DNA from 2 places in the Mesorhizobium sp. WSM1343 genome. Region 2 is predicted to be linked to the other one. Evidence: predicted binding sites of a transcription regulator. Region 2 holds the regulator's gene; the other holds the start of a gene.
The links. The regulator PhoB, encoded in region 2, activates phosphate uptake and scavenging genes when phosphate is short. The targets are predictions, from matches to a motif close to TGTCATNNANCTGTCAT.
Positions count from the first base shown of each region.

Region 1: AC0NIL_RS16400 (esterase-like activity of phytase family protein) is a predicted target of PhoB. The motif match lies at 4,866-4,882, and genes of this name have one in related genera.

Region 1 covers NZ_CM148370.1:3,384,095-3,394,052, reverse strand. The annotation lists gene AC0NIL_RS16420 (LacI family DNA-binding transcriptional regulator) at 1-158, shown strand, start outside; gene AC0NIL_RS16415 (ferritin family protein) at 343-657, opposite strand; gene AC0NIL_RS16410 (trimethylamine methyltransferase family protein) at 777-2,330, opposite strand; gene AC0NIL_RS16405 (GcvT family protein) at 2,343-4,754, opposite strand; gene AC0NIL_RS16400 (esterase-like activity of phytase family protein) at 4,998-6,476, shown strand; gene AC0NIL_RS16395 (MATE family efflux transporter) at 6,643-8,115, shown strand; gene AC0NIL_RS16390 (MFS transporter) at 8,150-9,361, opposite strand; gene AC0NIL_RS16385 (SH3 domain-containing protein) at 9,546-9,958, opposite strand, start outside.
Region 2 covers NZ_CM148370.1:1,488,118-1,498,075, forward strand. The annotation lists gene pstA (phosphate ABC transporter permease PstA) at 1-966, shown strand, start outside; gene pstB (phosphate ABC transporter ATP-binding protein PstB) at 984-1,802, shown strand; gene phoU (phosphate signaling complex protein PhoU) at 1,829-2,536, shown strand; gene phoB (phosphate regulon transcriptional regulator PhoB) at 2,553-3,242, shown strand; gene AC0NIL_RS07210 (ROK family protein) at 3,259-4,506, opposite strand; gene xylF (D-xylose ABC transporter substrate-binding protein) at 4,776-5,816, shown strand; gene AC0NIL_RS07220 (sugar ABC transporter permease) at 5,959-7,311, shown strand; gene AC0NIL_RS07225 (ATP-binding cassette domain-containing protein) at 7,323-8,156, shown strand; gene AC0NIL_RS07230 (CHASE domain-containing protein) at 8,251-9,879, shown strand.

The sequences.
Region 1 (9,958 bases), 1.9 Mb from region 2:
CGCCAGCCCTGACCGCCTTCCGCCCGGCGCTGGAGCCGATGGGACAACGGCTCGCGGAAATGCTGCTGGCGTCGCTTCCCGCCTTCGCCGGCCCGGAGGGTCCGCGGATCATCCGCGAGGTCTGGCCGCTGGAACTGGTCGCGCGCGACAGCGATTAATCGCAGCAGCAGGACCTGGCGAATTTGTCAAACGCTGAGCCAGGGTGTGTTGAGATTCAGGTCAGGCCGAGCCGAAAATGATGGCTTTTGAGAACCGGAGCGGAGCGGACATTCGGGTCCGTGAGCACCGGAAGCGCAGAAAGCCGTCGTTTGCAGGCCGGCCTCACCTGAATATCGACATACCCTAGTCCACCTTCTTCTCGCCCCGCTCCCCGGCCTTGACGATGTCGCCCGTGGTGAACAGGATTTCCTTCAGTTCCGCGCGCCAGTCCTTCTTCTGGCGCAGCAGGAATTCGAGATCCATGCCGAAATGCTTGAACTCCTCGCCCTGCGCGTTCTTCATGATGGCGCGCGCCTGCGGGTCCTTCTCCACCGACATGCGCTGTTCGTACCAGCTGATCGCTTCCGCCTCCTCGATCAGCGAGGTGATCATGCGGGCAAAGGTCCGCACCTCCTGCGACAGTTCTTCAGGCGGTTCGTGATACTGGTCGAAACCCATGTCGTCCTCCCCTCAAACAGCACACCGGTGCGCAGTGCACCGGCCGCAGCCTTGAATGCGCGGGAGGCGCTATAGGTTCCGGATCACGCCACAACCAGGGCGATCAGCGGGAGCCAGCCTCAAGACACCGGCGCTGCTCCGCCCTCTGCCGTGCGCCGCGCGATGAACTCGTCCAGCACGCCTGATGTGGCGACGGCCGAGGTCGGCGGCGCGAAATCGGCAAGCACCCGCCTCCAGACGCCGGTGGCGCGCTCGCTCGCCGTCTTCGAGCCGCTTTGCGTCCAGTTGCCGAAATTCGACCAGTCGGCCACCAGCGGTTCATAGAAGGCGGTGCGATAGCGCGCCATGGTGTGGCCGGCCGAGAAGAAATGCCCGCCCGGCTGCACCTCGGCGATAGCTTCGAAACCAATCGTGTCGGTGTCGCCGGGCGTCGCAGCACAAAGTTCAGCCACCGTCTGCAGCGCCTCGATGTCGGTGATCAGTTTCTCGAAGGAGACACTGAGGCCGCCCTCCAGCCAGCCGGCAGCATGGATGCACATCGTCGCCCCGGCCAGCACCGAGCCCCACAGCGCGAACTGCGTCTCGTGCGCGGCCTGCGCGTCGGAGATGTTGGCCGCACTGCCGCCGCCGGACCGCCAAGGCAGCCCGGTGAAGCGCGCCAGTTGGCCGGCGCCCAGCGTCGCCTTGACGTGCTCGGGCGTGCCGAAGGCGGGCGCGCCGGATTTCATGTCGACATTGGAGGAGAACGAGCCGTAGACGACCGGCGCACCCGGCCTCACGATCTGCGCCAGCGTCAGCCCAGCCAGCGCTTCGGCATGCTGCAGCGTCAGCGCGCCGGCGACCGTTATCGGCGCCATGGCGCCCGCCAGGCAGAACGGCGTGATGACGGAGAGCTGGCCCGCGCGAGCGAAATCGATGATGCCTTGCGCCATCGGAATGTCTAGCTGACGCGGCGAGTTGGTGTTGATGACGGTGTAGCAATGCGCGCTTGCCAGAAACTCCTCTTCCGACAAGCCGCGCGCCAGCCGCAGCATCTCGAACCCATCCTCGACTTGCGGCGTGCCGCGCGCGAAGACGAACGGGAGCTTGTCCGACAGCGTCAACTGCGCGCGGTTGACGGCATAGTGCCGAAAGCGGTTGTCGACATCCTGCGGTTCGATGCAGGGCCCCAGCATATGCAGCACATCGAAATGCTGCACCAGCCGCATCAGATCCTCGAAATCCGCCAGTGTTCCCGGCCGCCGGCCGCGCTCGAGATCGGTGACGTTCGGCGCCCCGCACCCGGCCAGGAAGGTCATCGAGCCGAGCTCCAGCGTCAGATCGCGGGCGCGCGAACCGGCGTAAGCGTGGATCGACTTCGGCGCCGAGGCAAGTGCCGCCGTCACCATGTCACGGCCGATGCGCACCATGTCGGTGTCTGGATCGACCAGGGCGCCGGCATTGGCAAAATGCTCACGCGCTTGCGGCAGCAGCACCTTGATGCCGAGCTCTTCCAGCACCCGCAGCGCCGTGTCGTGGATCGAAGCCACCTGGTCGTCCGAAAAGATCGGCTGCGGCAGGAACGGGTTCTTCAGCGAATGGTAATTGGGACGGCGGCTGCTTTCGCTGCCGGCCTCGCCCGTGCGTCCACGCCGGCGCTCGCGCCTGCCGTCCCGTGCCGCGTCATCGACCATCGGAAATCCTCCTCATTGCCGCATTGCCTTGCCCAGGGGATCGTGGGGCGAGGCCGCGACGACATGCGCCGGCCGTTCCTCACCTACGACATGCACGGAGAGCGCGGTGCCCTCGCCCGCGAAATCGCGGTCGACCAGAGCCAGCGCCAGGCTCTTGCCGACCGTATAGCCATAGCCGCCCGAGGTGACGAAGCCGACGCGTCGGCCCTGATGCCAGACAGGCTCAAAACCGCTGGCATCGGCGTCGAGCGCATCGATTTCCAGCGTCACCAGGCATTGGCCGCTGCCGGCCTCCCGCTGTTTCAACGCTGCTTCGCGGCCGATGAAGTCGCTCTTGCCGAAAGCGATGAAGCGGTCGAGACCGGTCTGGCCCGGCGTATAGCCTTGCGTGAATTCACGCGACCAGATGCCAAAGCTCTTCTCCAGCCGCAGCGCATTGAGCGCATAGTAGCCGATTTCAGCAAGGCCCAGATCCTCGCCCGCAGCCAGCAGCGTGTCGCGCAGAGTGGCGTGCATGGTCACGGGGCAACTGATTTCGAAGCCGAGTTCGCCCGCGATCGACAGCCGCGCCACACGTGCCTGCACCATACCGATGTCGAATGCGCCACAGGCCATGAACGGCAATGCTGCGCCGGAAACATCCTGATGCGTCGTGCGCTCCAGAATCTCCCGCGCATTCGGCCCCGTGAGCAGGAAGCCGCTCATCGTGTCGGAGAGGTCGGCGATGGTGACGCCCTCCGCCGCATGGCTCTCGAACCAGCGCATGTGGAATTCCCGGAGATAGTAGGAGCCCATCAGCCAATAAGAGCCGCCGCCCCAGTTGAAGACGGTGAGGTCGCCCTTCAGCCGTCCGTCATGGCCGAGCATCGGCGCCAGGCCGGCCCGCCCCGGCTTCGGCAATCGGCAGGCGAGCAGCCGGTCCAGCCACGCCTCCGCACCCAGCCCCGACACCGCATAGCGCGCATAGGCCGAGATATCGACCAGGCCGGCGGCGCGCCGCACCTGCAGCGCCTCCTCGCCGACGATGTCGAAGGCGTTGGAGCGCCGCAGCGTCGTGTTCTCGGCAAATCCCATCGGCGCGAAATAGGCCGGGATTTCCAACCCCCAGGAAGCCGTCCATTCGCATCCCGCCGCGCTCATGCCGTCATAGGCGCCGGGGCGTTTCAGCGGCCGGCCGGCGGGCAGCCGTTCATTGGGAAAGGTCATGACGAACCGGCGCGAATAGAACTGGCGCGTCGTCTGCCTGAGATATTCGCGGTTGGCGGCGAAGGCACCGTAGCGAGCGATATCCATGCCGAAGATGTCGGCCTGCGATTCGCCGAAAATCATCCATTCGGCCAGCGACTTGCCGACGCCGCCGCCCTGGCTGAAACCGGCCATGACGCCGCAGGCGACCCAGTAGTTCTTCAGGCCGCGCACCGGCCCGACAATCGGATTGCCGTCCGGCGTGAAGGTGAAGGCGCCGTTGACCCATTTGCGGATACCGGCCGTCGCCAGGCAAGGGAAGCGCTCATGCGCCTTGGCGAGTTCCGGGCTGATGCGGTCGATGTCTTCCGGGATCAGCTCTATGCCGTAGTCCCACGGCGCTCCGTCCATGTTCCAGTGCTTTGGGTTCTGCTCATAGACGCCAAGCAGCACACCCTTGCGCTCCTGCCGCAGGTATGAAAAGCCGTCGAGATCGACGGCGATGCCGATTTCCCTGTCAAGTGCTGCGATCTCCGGAATGTCATCGGTGATGAAATAGTGGTGCTCCATCGGCGTCACCGGCAGGTCGACGCCGGCCATGCGGCCGAGCTGCTTCGCCCACAGCCCGCCGGCATTGACGACATGCTCGGCGATGAGGGTGCCCTGCTCGGTGATGACGTCCCAGCGCCCGTCGGCACGTGCTTTCAGCTCGACGACCCGGTTGCGCAAGATGATGTCGGCGCCGCGCTTCTTCGCAGCACCCGCATAGGCATGCGTGGTACCGTACGGGTCGAGATGGCCTTCGTTGGAATCATGCAGGCCGCCAAGAACACCGTTGACGTCAACGATCGGGCAGATCGCCTTGATCTCGTCGGGCGTGACCAGGCGCGCGGTCTCGATGCCGACCGACTGGAACACGGCCCAGGCTGATTTCAACCACTCCCAGCGCGCGGGATCGCTGGCGATGTTGACGCCGCCCGTCATGTGCAGGCCGATATCCCAGCCGGATTCGGCCTCGATCTCCCGGTAGAGATTGATGGTGTAGTCCTGCAGCGCCGCCACGTTGGGATCGGCGTTGAGCGCATGGAAGCCTGCCGCCGCGTGCCAGGTCGAACCGGCCGTCAGTTCTGCGCGCTCGATCAGCGCCACATCGCTCCAGCCGAACCGCGTCAGGTGATAGAGCACCGAGGCTCCGACCACGCCACCTCCGATGACGACTGCGCGGTAGTGCGACTTCAAGGCTTCCCCTCCACGGTTGGTCCGAAGACTGGAGCATATATCCACTGGACATAAGTGTCCAGTGCCGGCGCGCGCATCGTTTTTCGTCGACCGCCGGCATGCACTGCGCGCTGTCACGCAAGCATCATGTTCGCGCCGTAGACCGCATTTCGGGGAGGCTTGCGCAGCATCATCGATGTCGCACCTCTTTCAGTTTTTCGTCCCGCGGCCGCTCCGGCACATCCGTCACAAAGAGGATTATCCATGAAGCACCTGTATCGACCCGCGTCGCTTGGCGTCGCGCTGGCCTTGTTCACCGCCTTGGCGCCGGCGCTCGCCGACAGCACCGCGACCGTCGGCGGCCTCGTCAACAAGGGGCTGGTCGGCGTCGGCCGCATCCCGGCCGCTCAGCGCGACAAGTTCGGCGAGACCTTCGGCTCGGGTTCCGGCATGGCGATCGACGCATCAGGCTGGACGCATGACACCGCCGGCTACAGGGGTTCGCTCTGGCTGTTGCCGGACCGTGGCTACAATGTCGTCGGCACCACCGACTACCGGCCGCGCCTCAACACGATCGCCATCGAATTTGCTCCGGTCGCACCGGGCGCGGCACCTGCTGCCGGCCAGGAGCAGACGGGCGTCAGGGCAACGCTCGCCGACACCATGCTTCTCACCGACGACAAGGGGGCTGATGCCACAGGCCTCGACCCACTCAACGGCGTGCGCGCGGCAAGCGGCGACATGCCGATCCTGCCGCAAGCCGACAATGGCAAGCTGGCGCTCGACAACGAGGCGATCGTGCGGCTGCCCGATGGTTCGATGTTCATCTCCGACGAATACGGCCCGAACATCTATCGGTTTTCCGCCGACGGGCATCTGCTGTCGGCAACCCAGCCACCGGCCGCCTTCGTGCCGATGCGCCACGGCACGCCGAACTTCGCCTCGGACAATCCGGGACCCGGTGCCGCCGAGCCCGATCCGAAGGACCCCGAGACCGGCCGCCAGAACAACCAGGGCCTGGAGGGAATGGCGATGACGCCGGACGGCAAGTTCCTGATCGCGGTGCTGCAATCGGCGCCCCGGCAGGATGGCGGCGATTCGCCCGCGACGCGCCAGAACACGCGTGCGCTGGTCTATGACGCGTCCGACCTCGCCCACCTCAAACTGGCGCATGAGTATGTCGTGCCGTTGCCGGTGTTCAAGGATGCCAAGGGCAAGACCAAGATCGCCGCGCAGAGCGAGATCGTGGCGCTCTCCGACAAGACCTTCCTGATGCTGGCGCGCGACAGCGGCAACGGCCAGGGGCTGAAGGGCGACACCTCGCTGGTGCGCCAGATCTTCGTCGTCGACGTCTCGGCCGCGACCGACATCGCCGGCGGCGCCTTCGATGCCGCCGACAAGCCGCTGGCGCCCAAGGGCGTGCTCGACCCGTCGGTGATGCCGGCCAAGCTGACGCCGTTCATCGACATCAACGACAAGGGCGAACTCGGCCGCTTCGGCCTGCACAATGGCGCGCCGAACGACAAGAACAACCTGTCGGAGAAGTGGGAGGCGATGTCGGTGGTCAGCGTTCTCGATCCGAAGCTGCCCGACGACTACTTCCTGTTCGTCGCCAACGACAACGACTTCCTCGCCCAGGACGGTTTTCAGGTCGGCGCACCCTACAAGGCGGAAGACGGCGCCGATGTCGACACCATGTTCCTGGTCTATCAGGTCACGCTGCCGGGTCTCGCCAGGAAGTAACCACCACTGCCCAGGCGGGCGCGCTTGGCGCGTCCGCTGGGGCTCGCGGCTGGGCATGAACGAAGCAGCGGCTTTCAGTGCGGCGCGTTCGCAAGGGTGCATCTCGGTCCCGCCTGCGATATCATCGTGGACTGGATCCAAATCACCATCCGCCGAGTTGCCCGCCATGGACGAAAAAATGCCCGCGCGCCGGCGCACCGGCGACCTGACCAGCGGCCCGATCCCGCGCACGCTTCTGCTGTTCGCCCTGCCGGTGCTCGGCTCCAACGTGCTGCAGTCGCTCAACGGCTCGATCAACGCCGTCTGGGTCGGCCGTTTTCTCGGCGAATCGGCGCTGACCGCCACCTCTAACGCCAACCTCGTCCTGTTCCTGATCCTCGGCACTGTGTTCGGCATCGGCATGGCGGCCACCATCCTGGTGGCCCAGTCGGTCGGCGCCCGCGACCTGCCTGAGGCGCGCCGCATCGTCGGCACCAGCGCGACGTTCTTCTTCCTCGTCTCGGTTGTCTTCGCGGTCTGCGGCTGGATCTGGGTCGACGCCATTCTCAACACGCTCGGCACACCGGCCGACGCCTTGCCGCTGGCGCGCTCTTATCTGCGCATCATCTTCGTCGCCGTGCCGATGATGAACCTTCTGTCCTTCGTCATGACCGTGCTGCGCGGTGCCGGCGATTCACGCACGCCCTTCTTCTTCATGGCGCTGGCCGTCGTCCTCGACATCGTGCTCAACCCATTGCTCATCGCCGGCATCGGACCGTTTCCCGAACTCGGCATCGCGGGCTCCGCCACGTCCACGCTGATCGGCCAGACGGTAAGCGTGATCGCCATCCTGATCGTGCTCTATGTGCGCAAGCATCCGCTGCGGCTGGCCGGCGCCAACCTCGCTCTGCTGCGGCCCGATCCCACCTTGCTGCGCATCGTCGTCTTCAAGGGCGTGCCGATGGGCCTGCAGATGATCGTCATTTCGGCGGCGGCACTGACGGTGATGGGCATCGTCAATTCCTACGGCTCACAGGTCGCCGCCGCCTACGGCATCGCCGCCCAGCTGTGGACCTACATCCAGATGCCGGCGCTCGCCATCGGCGCCGCGGTGTCCTCGATGGCGGCACAGAATGTCGGCGCCGGGCGCTGGGACCGGATCGGCCGCATCGCCGCCTCAGGCGTCGGCTTCAACCTCGTCCTGACCGGCGCACTGGTTGCCGTGCTGTCGGTTTTCGACCGTTCGGTGCTGAGCCTGTTCCTGAGCCGCGACAGCGCGGCGATCGACATCGCCGTCCACATCAACAATGTCGCCTCGTGGTCGTTCATCCTGTTCGGCATAACCATCGTGCTGTTTGCCACCGTACGAGCCACGGGTGCCGTGATGCCGCCGCTGATCATCCTGGTCATCTCGGTGCTGGTCGTGCGCACCGGCTTTGCCTATTTCATGCGTGGCGTGATCGGCGAGGAAGCGCTGTGGTGGAGCTTCCCGGCGGGTTCGATCAGCTCGCTTGTACTGGCGGCGGCCTACTACCGTTTCGGCCGCTGGCGCACCACGCACATGATCGAGGACAGGCCGGCCGCCGGCGAGCCGCCGGACACCGGTCTTGGCGTGCCGCGCGGACGCGCGCATCTTTCGCCTGAAACACCGAACGGCTGAAGCCAACCCGGTTCCGCTGGACCGCTCCAGGCCCTCAACGCCGTTGTTGTTTCAGCCCAAAAGCCAGCGCCACCAACGCAAACACCACGATCATGCCGGCGAACGCCAGGCTGGCAGCGACGGGACTGGCATAGGTCGAAACGATGCCGATGCCGATGACGGGCAAGGCGTTGCCGACAAAGCAGCAGATGAAGAAGCTGGACACCACTTCGGCGCGACGATCCTTGGGCGCGATCTCGTTCACCACTTGCAGGCCGCCACGGTAACCAAGCGCCGCCGCAACGCCGCAACAGGCCGTCGCAGCAACCATCAGTGCCATCGAGGCCAATATCTGCGCCGCCATCACCAACGAGACGCTTGGGGTCATCAATGCCAGCGCAGCCAGCATCGCCTTGTTGCTCTTCATGTGCATCAGAACGACAATGCTGATCGCGGTGACGATCGCCAGCTCGAAGAACAGCGCGCCGGCGACGGCATGGTTGGTCTCATGCAGCTGCTGCGCCAGGATGCTCGGCGCCAACGCGGCGTAGAACCCGACCAGCGCCATCGCGCCGAAGCCGGTCACCGCCGGCGCGACGAAGCGCGCACGGATTTCCTCCGGGACGGAAAGTCGCGGCCGCAAGGAGATCCGCCCGAGGCCGCCCGGCTTCGCCACCGTTTCGCGAATGCGCCAGACCAGGATCGTCACCACCACAAGTGCTGCCAGATAGACGATGAAGATCAGCCGCAACGGCCATGGCTCGTATTCAGCCAGAAATCCCGAAATCAGTGCGCCGAGGCCGAGGCCGAGGAAATTGGTGCTGGTGGCAATCACACTGGCGCGCGACTTGTCCGCGCCGGGAAAAAGCTCGGCAATCCACGCGGTTCCGGTCCCCGCGCCGACGCCGATGCCAAGCCCGCTCAGGATGCGGGCGACGTCGAGCGAGACGACGTTTACGGCAAACAGGAAGACAAGCGCACTGACGATGGCGACGAGCATGGCCGCCAGGCTCGCGGGCCGGCGTCCGACAATATCGGAGACGCTGCCCAACATCAGAAGTGCCGCCAGATTGCCGACGACATACACGGCGTAGATCAGCGTCAGGGTGATTTGTGAAAAGCCGAATTGCTGCTTGTAGACGATGTAGAGCGGCGTCAGCACCGTGCTGCCGGCAAACAGCACCGCAATCATCGCGGCGACGGTGGGGATTGCGAGAGCATCGCCACCTGCCCCTTCGTGCGTATGCGCAAAATCGCGAATGGCCATGGCCAACCTCGTCACCACTTTCGGGGATCGAGGGTCTAACGCGGTTTCATCCACGACGTTCCAGCCGGCAGGCAGGCTCCTGACAGCACGGTGGACATTGCTTGAGCGGGATGTCCGCCGGCTGAACAGGCTCGGATCGGGGCCAGCGGCTCCGATCCGTCATCTATCGTTCAATCGGTCGGCGTTACCTGCAAGCAAAGCCGGGCGCGATCTTGCACTTGCCGGGACGCGGCCTGTGCGGCGGCCGATGGTGCGGAGGACGGTGCGGCTTGTGCCAGTGTGGCGGCCGATGCGGCGGACGCACGATGATGATTGGCGGGCGAACGATCTGGGTGCGTTCAAGATAACCGGCGCTGGCCCAGCCGCTCACGCCGCCGCCATGGATTCTACACCAGCCCGGCTGGCAGCCGGTGACATTGACTCTGAAGCCGGCGGGCAGCGTTCCCACTTTGGCGTATCCCGCTCCCGGCCCGCTGCGGACGTTGAGGTTGGTCGAGGTGTGAGCGCTGTAGGCGAAGGCCGCGGCGGACGTCCCGAACACCGCGGCCAGGATGGTCGCGGCCACAAGCAAAAAACGAAATCTCATCAGTCCCCTCC
Region 2 (9,958 bases):
ATCCAGAAGCTCAAGGGCTTCCTTTCGGAAGGCGCCCGCGTCCAGTTGCGCGACATCGTTGCCGCCGATCCCTCGGTGATCGGCACGACACGCGACGTCAACATCCTCGCCGCCGCCAATCTCGACTCGGCTTTCAAGGGCCAGATCGACCTCAGTGTCGAGGAAGCGCGACGCAAGGTCTCGGACCAGCAGATCGCCTGGATGAACAAGCTCAAGGCCGAGGGCGCGATGGCCGAGCACTTCAACAGCGGCCTGTTCACCTACGGCGCCTCCAGCCGCCCGGAAACCTCGGGCATGGGCGTGGCGATCATCGGCTCGTTTTATATGATGGTGATCGTGCTGCTGCTCGCGCTGCCGATCGGCGTCGCCGCCTCCATCTATCTGGAGGAATTCGCCAAGAAGAACCGTTTCACCGACCTTATCGAGGTCAACATCAACAATCTGGCCGCAGTGCCGTCAATCGTCTTCGGCTTGCTCGGCCTCGCGGTGTTTATCAATTTCCTGGGCATGCCGCGCTCCGCCGCTTTCGTCGGTGGCCTGGTGCTGACGCTGATGACGCTGCCGACGATCATCATCGCGACGCGCGCCGCGCTTGCCGCGGTGCCGCCGTCGATCCGCTCGGCAGCTCTCGGCCTTGGCGCCTCCAAGATGCAGATGGTGTTCCAGCACATCCTGCCGCTTGCCGCACCCGGCATCCTCACCGGCACTATCATCGGTCTTGCGCGCGCGCTCGGCGAAACCGCGCCTCTGCTGTTGATCGGCATGGTCGCCTTCGTCGCCGATCCACCGACGACGCCTTTCGATCCGGCCACCGCGCTGCCGGTGCAGATCTATATGTGGGCGAACGAGGCCGAACGCGCCTTCGTCGAGCGTATGTCCGGCGCCATCATCATCCTGCTCGTCTTCCTCATGGCCATGAACATCACCGCGATCGTGCTTCGGCGTCGGTTCGAGCGGCGCTGGTAGAAAAAAGGCATTTTGGTATGAACATCATGACCGAACAGTCCCTTGAAAACGCAGTGGGCGACAAGATGAAGTCGAACGAAGTGATCAAAATGCGCGGCGACAAGGTCGGCGTGTTCTACGGCGAGAAGCAGGCGCTGTTCGACGTCGATCTCGACGTCCGCCTGAACCAGGTGACGGCGCTGATCGGCCCCTCCGGCTGCGGCAAGTCCACCTTCCTGCGCTGCCTCAACCGCATGAACGACACCATCGATTCAGCACGGGTAACCGGCAAGATCACGCTCGACGAAGAGGACATCTACGACAAGAACATCGATGTCGTCGAACTCAGGGCGCGCGTCGGCATGGTGTTCCAGAAACCCAATCCGTTCCCAAAGTCGATCTACGAGAACGTCGCCTATGGTCCGCGCATCCACGGATTGGCCAAGCGCAAGGCCGACATGGATCAGATCGTCGAGTCCAGCCTGAAGAAGGCGGCGATCTGGAACGAGGTCAAGGACCGTTTGCAGGAACCTGGCACGGGTCTTTCCGGTGGCCAGCAGCAGCGCCTGTGCATTGCACGCGCCATCGCCGTGTCACCCGAGGTGATCCTGATGGACGAACCGTGTTCGGCGCTCGACCCGATCGCTACCGCTCGTGTCGAGGAACTGATCGACGAACTGCGTCAGAACTATACGATCGTCATCGTCACCCATTCGATGCAGCAGGCAGCGCGCGTGTCGCAGCGCACCGCGATGTTCCATCTTGGCTATCTGGTCGAGGAGGGCGCCACCGACAAGATGTTCACCACCCCCGACGACAAACGCACCCAGGACTACATCACCGGCCGGTTCGGCTGATCTCTGGCATATGAGGGACGAAGATCATGGGTGAACATACCGTCGCATCTTTCGATGAGGATCTGGAGCAGATCAGCCAGCTGATCCGCGACATGGGCGATCTCGCCCGCTCGATGGTCGGTGGCTCGACCAGGGCTTTGCTCAATTCGGACAATGCGCTGGCGCAGCGGGTGGTTTCCGACGACGCCATCATGGATGCACGCCAGCGCGAGCTGGACGATCGCGCCATCACGCTGATCGCCAAGCGCCAGCCGATGGCCAACGATCTGCGTGCGGTGGTCGGTTCGATCCGCATGGCCGGCGACCTCGAGCGCATCGGCGACCTTGCCAAGAACATCGCCAAGCGCGTCGGCACTGTCGGGCTGAGCGTCACGCCGCACGACCTTTCGCATTCGATCGACGCAATGGCGCAGCTGGTGCTGATCCAGGTGCAGGGGGTCGTCGACGAGTATGCCGCCGCTGACGCGGCAGCGCTTGCCACGCTCAGAAACAATGATGAACGCATCGACGTCAAATACACATCGGTGTTCCGCGAACTGCTGACCTACATGATGGAAGATCCGCGCAACATCACGGCGTGCACGCACCTGTTGTTTTGCGCCAAGAACCTCGAGCGGATCGGCGACCACGTGACCAACATCGCCGAAAATGCCTATTATGTTTTGACCGGCACGCAGTTGCCAGCCAACCGTCCGAAGCAGGACGAGACGGCAATGTCCGCGCCAGCGGCATGACAGGGGTGACCAGCCGATGATCGCGCCACGCATCATGGTGGTGGAGGATGAGGAGCCGCTAGGCGTGCTGCTCCGCTACAATCTCGAATCCGAAGGTTACCAGGTCGAAGTGGTGACGCGCGGCGACGAGGCCGAAATCCGGCTGCAGGAGAACGTTCCAGACCTTCTGGTGCTCGACTGGATGGTGCCTGCGGTTTCCGGTATCGAACTCTGCCGCCGGCTAAGGATGCGTCCCGAGACCGAGCGGCTGCCGATCATCATGCTGACCGCGCGAGGCGAGGAAAGCGACCGCGTGCGCGGCCTCTCGACCGGTGCCGACGACTATCTGGTCAAGCCTTTCTCGACGCCGGAGTTCATGGCCAGGGTCAAGGCGCTGCTGCGCCGGGCCAAGCCGGAAGTGCTGTCCAGCGTGCTCAAGGTCGGCGATATCGTGCTCGATCGCGAGTCGCACCGTGTCTATCGCAAGAAGAGCGAGATCCGGCTCGGGCCGACGGAATTCCGCCTGCTTGAATTCATGATGCGCCATCCAGGCCGCGTGTTCTCGCGCAGCCAACTGCTCGACAATGTCTGGGGCGAGACGATCTACATCGACGAACGCACGGTCGATGTGCATGTCGGCCGGCTGCGCAAGGCGGTCAACAACGGCCGTATGCCCGATGTCATCCGCACCATCCGTGGGGCGGGTTACGCCATTCGCGAGGACTGAACTCCCTCGTTTGAACTCACGCCACGTTCTTGCCGCCGAGACCGGATCTCGCCTGCACGCCCGGCGCAAAAATCTCCTGATCGACGAAGATCAGCGCCCGCATGGCGCAGCCTTCGCGGATCAGCGGCAGTTCGTTCGGCTCGGTGTCGAAGGAAATCGACTTGGAATGCTGGCCGCCGGCGGTCTGGGCAATCGCTTGCCGCAATGCCGGCTCGATCAGGTCGAAGGCGGCGGCGCTGACGCCGACCATGGCGACCGGCGCCGGATCGATCAGCGCAAACAGGCTGCCGAGGCCGTAGCCGAGCGCTTCGCCGGCCTTGCGATAGGCTTCCCGTTCGGGCCCGTCCCTCTCGCGGGCGGCGGCAGCCAGGGCGCGCATGTCGACGTCGCTGACATCGGCGACGGGTTCTGCATCCTCGCCCATCTGCCGCGCGTTGCGCCAGATGGCATAATTGCCGGCATAGGCTTCGACGCAGCCGCGCCGTCCGCAGCGACACAGCGCCCCGTTCGGCCGATGAATCATGTGGCCGAATTCGCCGCCCGAGGAATGGGTGCCGGTGAACAATTCGCCCTTCAGCACCAGCCCCATGCCGATGCCGTGCGACAAAAGGATAGCGATGAAATCGTCGCGGTAACGATCGGGATCGCGCCAGCGCAGCGCCACCGCCATCATGTTGCAGTCGTTCTCCATAATGGCGGGGACGCCGAACTCCTCTTCGAATATGTCGGCGAAGGCGATGTCGGTGTGCGGCGTGATCGGCGACCACAGCATGGCGCGGGCACGGGTGTCGGTGATGCCCTGGACGGCCAGCGCGATACGAGCGATGCTGCGCACGTCCAGGTCGGGATCTTCCAGGCGGCGCCGCACGATTGCCGTGCACTCACCGATCAGCGAGTCGCGCGACATCGTCAGCGTGTCGAGCCGGCGCTGTTCCTCGGATATTACCTGGCCGGCATAGTCGATGACGGCGACCGAGAGGAAGTTCAGCGACAGCACCACGGTCATTACCGCGGCCGCTTCCGGATTGAGGCTGAGGCCGACCTGCGGACGGCCGCGTTTGAGCGAGCCGGCCTCGCTCGGCTTGCTTTCGGTCAGGATGCCTTCGACGATCAGGTCGGATGAGATCGCCGAGATCGTCGAATGGCTGAGGCTTGTGGTTGCGGCGATCTCGGTGCGCGACGGCTGTCCGGCGCGGCGCACCGCGGCGATCACCATCGCGCGGTTGCGGCGGCGCAAATCGTCGTGGCGGATTCCGACCGACATGCTCTTTCATATCCTCCCGGTCGCCGCGGTTCTTCCTGCCCTGGAACGCTGTCGGTGACGCGGTCAAATACTGGCAGAAGCCGCGCGCCGTGTCATTTATTTATTCCGAGGCCCGAAAAAAATTCGAAACGACATCAAAATCCATCAGAATCGATGTTGACAGCGTTCGGGCGTTGGCCCAGTATTTTTTCGAGGCTCGAAAAAATAGGGCCTTTGTGCCGGCCTTCGGGCCAGTTTGGTCGCGCCATACGCGGCGCAGGGAGGATAATATGAAAAGATTCACAGCCGCCATCCTGGCGGGTGCCGCCATGTCGCTGACGCTCGCGTCTGTCGCGCAGGCGAAGGACAAAGTCGTCGGCGTTTCGTGGTCCAACTTCCAGGAGGAACGCTGGAAGACCGACGAGGCCGCCATGAAGACGGCGATCGAGGCCGCCGGCGACAAGTACATCTCCGCCGATGCGCAGTCCAATCCCGGCAAGCAGCTTACGGACGTCGAAAGCCTGATCTCGCAGGGCGCCAATTCCCTGATCATCCTGGCGCAGGATGCTTCGGCCATCGGCCCGGCCGTGCAGAAAGCCCTGGACGAAGGCATTCCGGTCGTCGGCTATGACCGGTTGATCGAGAACAAGGATGTTTTCTATCTGACCTTCGACAACAAGGAAGTCGGCCGCATGCAGGCCCGCGAAGTGTTCAAGGTCAAGCCGGAAGGCAACTACGTCTTCATCAAGGGCTCCGGTGCCGATCCCAATGCCGACTTCCTGTTCTCGGGCTCGATGGAAGTGCTCAAGGAAGCCATCGACAGCGGCAAGATCAAGAATGTCGGCGAAGCCTACACGGATGGCTGGCTGCCCGCCAACGCCCAGAAGAACATGGAACAGTTCCTGACCGCCAACGACAACAAGGTCGACGCGGTGGTCGCGGCCAATGACGGCACTGCCGGTGGCGTCGTCGCGGCGCTGACGGCTCAAGGCTTGGCCGGCACCGTGCCGGTCTCGGGGCAGGACGGCGACCACGCCGCGCTGAACCGCATCGCCCTGGGCACGCAAACCGTGTCGGTGTGGAAGGACGCGCGCGAGCTCGGCAAGAATGCCGCCGAGATCGCCTCGCAACTGGCCGACGGCAAGAAGACGAGCGACATCGCCGGCGCCAAGGACTTCACGACGCCGGGCGGCAACACCGTCAAGTCGCTGTTCCTGACTCCGGTTGCCATCACCAAGGACAATCTCAACGTCGTCATCGACGCTGGCTGGATCAAGAAGGACGAAGTCTGCGCGGGTGTCGCTGCCGGCACCGTCGCGGCCTGTAACTGATCCGGACCACTTCGAAATATCTGAACGCCGCGGCCCAAAAGCCGCGGCGTTTTCTCAAAGAATTGTGTTTCCGCATCATGCGGATAGCTTCTAGGCTGGGCTCCGGCATGCGCGTCAGACGGCCAGCCGGTGGGAGGAAATCATGACCGACACGACGTCCAACCCGCAGGCCGATACGGCGCGCGCGTCGGAACTCGGCGCCGTCGCCCGGTTCCTGAAGGCGACCGAGATCGACACCCGGATGCTCGGCATGATCGGCGCGCTGCTGGTCATCTGGATTGGGCTGCATGTCATTTCAAGCCTGCGCCTCGGCGTCAATCCGCTCGATTTCGACAGCCGCACCTTTCTCACGCCGCGCAATCTGTGGAACCTGTCGGTGCAGACATCCGCGGTCGCCATCATGGCCTGCGGCATGGTGCTGGTCATCGTCATGCGCAACATCGACCTGTCGGTCGGTTCCGCCGAGGGCCTGATCGGCATGGTGATGGGATTTGCCCAGGTGCATTTCCTGGTGCGTTTTGTCGGGCTCGAACTCGGCAATCCGTGGATCTGGGTCCTGGCGCTGGTCATCGGCCTGGCGCTCGGCCTGTTGATCGGCGCCTTTCAAGGCTTCGTCATCGCCTATCTCGAAGTGCCCGCCTTTATCGTGACGCTGGGCGGCCTGCTGGTCTGGCGCGGTGCTGCCTGGTGGGTCACATCAGGCCAGACCGTGGCGCCGCTTAACGCCACCTTTCAGCTGATGGGCGGCGGGCCGGCGGGATCGATCGGCGCAACCTGGAGCTGGGTTGTCGGGATCGTCGCCTGCCTCGCCGTGGTGTTTGGGCTGTTCAACGGGCGGGTGCAGCGCAAGCGTTTCCGTTTTCCGCTACGTCCGATCTGGGCCGAGGCGCTGCTCGGTGTCGTCACCTGCGGCGCCATCATGGGTGCGGTCTGGCTCGCCAACTCCTACCCCTGGCCGATCGGCATCGTGAACAGATATGCGGCCGCCAACAACATCACCGTTCCCGAAGGCGGCCTGTTCATCGCCCACGGTATCGCCATACCGGTGCTGATGGCGGTCGCCGTCGGGCTGGTCATGACCTTCATCACCAACCGCACCCGTTTCGGCCGCTATGTCTTCGCCATCGGCGGCAATCCCGAGGCGGCCAATCTCGCCGGCATCAACACGCGCTGGATCACCATGAAGGTGTTCATGATCATGGGCGTGCTGGCCACGATTGCCGCGGCGATCTCGTCGGCCCGGCAGAATTCGGCCACCAACGTGCTTGGAACGCTCGACGAGCTGCTCGTCATTGCAGCCGCCGTGATCGGTGGCACGTCGCTAGCCGGCGGGTCGGGAACGATCATCGGCGCCATGCTCGGCGCCCTGCTGATGCAATCGCTGCAGTCCGGCATGGTGCTGCTTGGTGTCGACTCGCCGCTGCAGAGCATCGTCGTCGGCGCCGTACTGGTGATCGCCGTGTGGCTCGACACCGTCTATCGCAAGCGCGTCTAGGAGGGCATGCCATGACTGACAAGACTGCTCCTGCAGCCACCGCGCTGATCGACATGAGGAACATCTCGATCGCGTTTGGCGGCATCCGCGCCGTCGACGACGCCTCGATCGATCTTTTCCCCGGCGAGGTCGTGGCGCTGCTCGGCCATAATGGCGCCGGCAAGTCGACATTGATCAAGATCCTGTCCGGCGCCTACAAGCGCGATTCGGGCCAGATCTTCGTCAACGGCGAGGAGGCATCGATCTCCAACCCGCGCGACGCCAAGAAATACGGCATCGAGACGATCTACCAGACGCTGGCGTTGGCCGACAATGTCGACGCCGCCGCCAATCTGTTCCTCGGCCGCGAGTTGATGACCGCCTGGGGAACGCTCGACGACGTTGCCATGGAGGCCGAGGCGCGCAAGGTGATGGGTCGGCTCAATCCCCGGTTCCAGCGTTTCAAGGAGCCGGTGATCAAGCTGTCGGGCGGCCAGCGGCAATCGGTGGCGATCGCGCGTGCGATCCTGTTCAACGCCCGCATCCTGATCATGGACGAGCCGACGGCCGCACTTGGTCCGCAGGAAACGGCGCAGGTCGGCGAACTGGTCAAGCAGCTGAAGTCCGACGGCATCGGCATCTTCCTGATCAGCCACGACATCCACGATGTGTTCGAGCTTGCCGACCGGGTCTGCGTCATGAAGAACGGCCAGGTGGTCGGCACCGCCCGCACCACTGATGTCACCCAGGACGAGGTGCTGGGCATGATCATTCTGGGCAAATGCCCGCCAGGCGCCATTCCCGGACCGGGCGCGCTGAAGATCGCGGCCCGAGATCAAGCCAGATCGCGGTTGCCGGACACGTGATATGCCAGCCGTAGGGATGGCTTGGCCTTGGCATTGTGTTGGCAGGGCGACTTGCGCATAAAGGTCCGACATTGCTCAGGGACCGCACGATCCGTTGAAGAAGCTTTTCCCGATCATCGCCTTTATCGCCGTCGCGCTGATCAGCATGGTGATGGCAGGTTTTGCCTACTTCGCCACGCAGGAAGCCGCGCGCATCAAGTTCGAGGCGACTGCCGACGATGCGCTCAACCGGATCGAGAGCCGCATCGACCTGCATCTGTCGCTGCTGCGCTCGACGCAGGCCCTGTTCGACGCCCGCAATGGCGGTATTTCTCGCAGTGAGTTCAAGGCGTTCTTCACTGCGCTCGATGTCGACAAGAATTTCGCCGGCTTGCGCGGCATCGGCTTCCTCAGGCTGGCAAAGACGGGCGACGAGGCGACGGTCGAACGCGACATGCTGCACGATTATGGCGTCAGTCATCCAATCTACCCGGATACCACGCAACCCTGGCGCACCCCTATCGTGCTGTTCGAACCGCTGGATTCATCCAATCAGGCCGGCATCGGCTACGACATGTTCAGCGAACCGGTGCGGCGTGCGGCGATCGAAAAGGCGATGTCCGACGACCAGCAGCACGCCAGCGGGCTGGTGCAGCTGGGCCAGGACACGGGCGCCGCGCAGACGTTCACCGGCTTCTTCGTTTTCGTGCGGCTCAATGTCGAAACCGCTCCCGACGTCATCAATGCTTCGAGATCCTCGACATCAGGTTTTCTCTATGCGGCCTTTCGGGCTCGCGATCTGTTCCAGACCGCGCTCAGCCGGTCGCCGCTTTTGCCGGTCAACACCGAAATCTATGATGGCGATGGTGCCGTGAACGGCGACAATCTGTTGTTCCGGTCGGAGACGCCGCCGGCTTCCACTTTCGGGAACAGGCTGCTGGTCACGCGAAAGATCATCGTCGCCGGACAGCCATGGACTGTCCTGTTCCGGCCGACAAGCGCCTTCTCGCAGCCGTCGTCGCGCGCCATTCCGGTGATGCTGGGGCTGTTCGGCCTGCTGTTGGCGGGCGCAATCGCGCTTGTGGCGCGCTATCAGGAGCGGGCCTATGAGGCAGCGTCGCGATTGCACGAAACGACGGAAAAGAGCCTGATCGAAAAAGACCTGATGCTGCAGGAGATGAAGCATCGCATCAAGAATTCGATCACCAGGGTGCTGGCGATCGCGCGTCAGACGGCATCGCGGGCGACCGACGTCAACGAGTTTTCAGCGTCCTTCTCGGCTAGGCTGCAGGCGATGGCGGCCTCCCAGGACATGCTGACGCGCTCACGCTGGCAGAAGGCGGATCTTGGCGATCTCCTGCGCATCGAGCTGGGTCAGGTGTTCGGCAAGGAGCTGCCCGATGAGCTGTTGTCGGGACCACAGGTGCTGCTCGACGAAACCACGACGCAAGCGCTCGGCCTGACCTTCCACGAACTGGCGACGAATGCGCTGAAATACGGCGAGGCCGGCAATTCCGTTGGGGCGCTGAAGGTGGACTGGTCGCTCGAAGGCCGAGGGCGCGACAGGATGCTGGCTCTCAACTGGCGCGAAAACGGGCAGAAGAAACTTGAAGCGCCCGCCGAGACCGGATTCGGCACCAAGCTGATCGACCTCAACGTGACGCGCGAATTGCGCGGTACGATCAAACGGGATTACCAAGCCAATGGGCTGAACGTGGAAATCAAAATTCCACTCGCCAATTGAGCGCGACCGTTGCCGACAAGGGGGAAGCATCCAGACATCAAAAACCCGGAAGCCGGCGGACCGGCCTCCGGATCGACGT